Regions from separate parts of the Pseudarthrobacter sp. BRE9 genome, predicted to be linked through region 2. Evidence: riboswitches for the same ligand, from Rfam matches in the RefSeq annotation. Region 2 holds a riboswitch; the other holds the start of a gene.
The links. A riboswitch is a leader RNA that binds a small molecule or an ion and turns the genes downstream of it on or off. The one in region 2 is predicted to bind glycine.
Positions count from the first base shown of each region.

Region 1: another riboswitch for glycine. It lies ahead of gcvP (aminomethyl-transferring glycine dehydrogenase); the one in region 2 lies ahead of gcvP (aminomethyl-transferring glycine dehydrogenase).

Region 1 is NZ_JAUZUY010000009.1:180,387-182,584, forward strand. Features, by position in the region: gene gcvP (aminomethyl-transferring glycine dehydrogenase) at 1-1,149, opposite strand, end outside; glycine riboswitch at 1,336-1,432, opposite strand; gene Q9R31_RS16335 (TetR/AcrR family transcriptional regulator) at 1,527-2,063, opposite strand; gene Q9R31_RS16340 (MFS transporter) at 2,148-2,198, shown strand, end outside.
Region 2 is NZ_JAUZUY010000013.1:103,332-105,529, forward strand. Features, by position in the region: gene gcvP (aminomethyl-transferring glycine dehydrogenase) at 1-1,124, opposite strand, end outside; glycine riboswitch at 1,284-1,383, opposite strand; glycine riboswitch at 1,674-1,771, shown strand; gene cycA (D-serine/D-alanine/glycine transporter) at 1,918-2,198, shown strand, end outside.

The DNA.
Region 1 (2,198 bases), on a different contig from region 2:
GTGCAGGACCTCAACGCCGGCGGCGGCAAGGGAGGCCGCCAGGGTACGGGCGTGGCCATGGGCCGTTTCGGCGATCGCCTTCAGCCCGTCCGGGCCGTGGTACACCGCGTACATGGAGGCAACGATGGCCAGCAGGGCCTGGGCGGTGCAGATGTTGGAGGTGGCCTTCTCGCGGCGGATGTGCTGCTCGCGGGTCTGCAGCGCCAGACGGTAGGCGGGAACGCCGGCGTCGTCTTTCGACACGCCCACCAGGCGGCCGGGAAGCGAACGCTCCAGGCCCTTGCGCACAGCCATGTAGGCGGCGTGCGGGCCGCCGAAGAACAGCGGAACACCGAACCGCTGGGCGGAGCCGACGGCGATGTCCGCACCTTGCTCACCCGGCGGAGTGATGAGGGTCAGGGCCAGCAGGTCCGCGGCCACCGTGACCAGGGCACCGCGCTCCTTCGCCGCGGCGATCACGGCGGACTGGTCCCAGACCCGCCCGGAAACGCCGGGCTGCTGCAGCACGACACCGTTGATATCGCCCTCCGGAAGGCCCTTGGACAGGTCGGCGACCTCCACCTCGAAGCCGAGCGCCTCCGCGCGACCCTTGACAATGGCGATGGTCTGCGGGAGCACGTCGATGTCCAGCACGGTCTTGCCGTCGGCCGCCGGCTTGGTCTTGTTGGCGCGGCGCATCAGCAACACGGCCTCAGCCACGGCGGTTGCTTCATCGAGCAGCGACGCGTTGGCAATGGGCAGCCCCACGAGGTCCTGCACCATGGTCTGGAAGTTCAGCAGCGCCTCGAGCCGGCCCTGCGAAATTTCCGGCTGGTAAGGGGTGTAGGCGGTGTACCAGGCCGGCGACTCAAGGATGTTTCGTCGGATCACCGGCGGAGTCACGGTGTCGGAGTAGCCCTGGCCGATGAGCTGCACTGCCGTCTTGTTCTTCGCGGCAAGCTTCCGCAGTTCGGTGAGGACTTCAACCTCACTGAGGGCGTCCTGCAGGCGAAGGGCGGTTTCCTGGCGGATGACCTTGGGAACCGCGGTGTCAACCAGGGAATCGACCGAGTCGTAGCCTACGGCTTTGAGCATGACGTCGACGTCGGCCTGGCGGCGGGCGCCGATATGGCGGTCGACGAAGGTGGTGGAGGCTGGGGTAACCGACACGAAGGAACTCCATTTACTCAGGCGGCGCAGGGTACGCCACAGCTATTAGGGTTCCTCCCCGCTCTGTATTGGACCTGAGAGTTTCCGCGTTGCCTGCCTGGGCAGGACCCGCTTGCACCGTCGGTGAACACAACAGTCCTTACCGCCCCAAAGGAAGGTGGACTGCCTGCTGCTTTCCAGAGGCGCCTCGCCGCGGCGGTACAGGGGCCTGCGAGATTCCTGGGGAGGATTTGCTCCTACGGCGCCTGCCTGTACTTCGGCAGAACTCTCCCGCCGCAGATCAAAGGCTATTCATTTGTTGGATCGTGAAGGCCGGTGACAGCCCTGACAACTTTCTATTGTCCTACGCGGCAACCCCTCCCGGCAAATAGCCGGGGCTACCTCCGGAGCCGTTCCAAGGCCGCCAGGAGTTCCTCCACATCAGCGGCCGCTCCCCCTGCCGGTGCGGGGGCAACGGACAACATGGCATTGAAGTACAGCCCGTCCCCCATGTAGAGGACCGCCTTGGCCAGCCCGGGTCCAACATCGGCAGCAATCTCATCCAGCCAGCGCTGCTGGATGGCAGCAAACCGTCGCCGTGTCTCTTCATGGGCCACCTCCGCAAGCCTTGTGGCGGCCACGATGGCACGGTCCAGCGGCGTATCCGCCCACACGGAGGAACGGATGAAGTACGCTGCAGCGCCTTCAGCCGCCGCGGCCATCGCGTCAGCGTCTTCACGGGCCAGGCCCTCCAACCGGTCAAGCAGCACGGCTATGAGCGCTTCCTTGTTGGGAAAGTGGTACAGGAGGCCGCCTTTGGACACCCCGGCCTTGCGGGCCACGGCGTCGAGGGTGGCGGCCCGCTCCCCGACTTCGATCAGCAGGGACTCGAAGGCGTCTAGGACCGCATCACGGGCAACAGGCTTTCGGGGCATGCCTTCCATCATGCCCTCCATAAGGCTGAAAAACGGAAACACGAAGGTTTTCAAACTATACCGTCTGGACGGTATAGTTATCGCATGGCAATTTCCTTCAAAAGTTCCGCGCCCGCGCCGGCGGACAGCACCACC
Region 2 (2,198 bases):
GTAAGGGCGGTGGCCAGGACCCTGGCCTTGTGGTGGACGGTTTCGGCGATCGCCTTCAGCCCGTCCGGACCGTGGTACACGGCGTAGAAGGACGAGACGATGGCCAGCAGGGCCTGCGCGGTGCAGATGTTCGAGGTGGCCTTCTCGCGGCGGATGTGCTGCTCACGGGTCTGCAGAGCCAGACGGTAGGCGGGAACGCCGGCGTTGTCCTTGGACACGCCCACAATCCTGCCCGGCAGGGTCCGTTCCATGCCCTTGCGGACAGCCATATAGGCGGCGTGCGGCCCCCCAAAGAACAACGGCACGCCAAAACGCTGGGTGGAGCCGACGGCGATGTCGGCACCCTGCTCACCCGGCGGGGTGATGAGGGTGAGGGCAAGCAGGTCGGCCGCCACCGTGACGAGGGCGCCGCGGTCCTTGGCATCGGCGATCACTGCGGACTGGTCCCACACCTGGCCGGAGACGCCCGGCTGTTGCAGCACGACACCGTTGATGGCGCCGTCGGGCAGTCCTTTGGACAGGTCGGCGACCTCCACCTCGAAGCCGAGCGCCTCCGCGCGGCCCAGCACGATGGCGATGGTCTGCGGAAGCAGGTCTGCGTCGAGGACCGTCTTGCCGTCCTTGGCGGTCTTGTCCTTGTTGGCCCTGCGCATCAGCAGCACGGCCTCAGCCACTGCCGTTGCCTCGTCGAGCAACGACGCGTTGGCCACGGGAAGGGCCGTCAGGTCCTGGACCATGGTCTGGAAGTTCAGCAGCGCCTCGAGCCGGCCTTGGGAGATCTCGGGCTGGTAGGGGGTGTAGGCGGTGTACCAGGCCGGCGACTCAAGGATGTTTCGGCGGATCACCGGCGGCGTCACGGTGTCGTAGTAGCCCTGGCCGATCATCTGGACTGCGGTCTTGTTCCTGCCGGCGATCCGGCGCAGCTCAGCCAGGACCTCCACTTCGCTCAGGGCGCCGGTCAGCCTGAGCGCAGTTTCCTGACGGATGGACGCGGGCACGGCCACGTCAACGAGGCCATCTACGCTGTCGTAGCCCACGGCCTTGAGCATGGTGTCGATGTCGGCCTGGCGGCGCGCGCCGATATGGCGGTCAACAAACGATGTTGGATGCGATTGAATCGTCATGAGGAACTCCAGTTCTGGCCGGCCAAAGGTGGCACGGCGTGGGATGGGTTCCTCCCCGCTCTGTATTGGACCTGAGAGATTCCGCGTTGCCTGCTCGTGGCAGGGGCCGCTTGCACCGTCGGTGAACCAGGCAGAAGCCCGGTTACTTTCCAGAGTCGCCTCGCCGTGACGGTACGTGGGCCTGAGAGATTCCTGGGGAGGATTTGCTCCTACGGCGCCTGCCCGGTGTTTCGCGGGAGGACTCTCCCGTCACAGCTCGAAAGGCTTATTAAAATATGGGTGATTCGGCTCACAAGGTATCGGGATTAGCTGCCGGTGGCAAATCGGGCAGCGGACGTCAGGGCCCGGAACCGGCACGTGACACCTCGCTGTCCCGCTTGTGTCGGGACAAGTTTGACTTTCGATCGTGACGCACACCACACTGAACCCCGGGATTGGCGTCGCCGGTTGCCGGCTCAACGTATCCGGAGCGGCCGACCAGTCGGCGCCCATCCCGACGCATGACCCGCTGCGGCCCAAGAAGCTGCGGCTTCCAACTGAACACGCCTTCGACCTGCGGCGGGAGAGCCCTGCCGGTACATTCAGCAGGCGCCGTAGGAGCAAATCCTCCCCAGGAAACTCTCAGGCCCACGTACCGCCGCGGACAGGCAACTCTGGAAAGCAGCCAGGCATGTCCCTGGCTCACCGACGGTGCAAGCGGCCCTGGCTGCGGAAACTCTCAGGTTCACTACAGAGCGGGGAGGAACCAAATCTTTGCGGTACCCAAAGTGCCGCTTTATCGATGGAGTTCCTCATGGCGATTCATCCCCCCACGTCCAACGGCGAACCCGCCCGCAACCATGGCGCCACCCCTGCGGCCCGCAGCGAACCTCCCCACCTGGAGCGGCAGCTGACCAACCGGCACATCCAGCTCATCGCCATCGGCGGAGCGATCGGTACCGGCCTCTTCATGGGCTCCGGGAAGACCATCTCCGCGGCCGGCCCCTCCGTGATCTTCGTGTACATGATCATCGGTTTCATGCTCTTCTTCGTCATGCGGGCCATGGGCGAACTGCTGCTGAGCAACCTGAACTA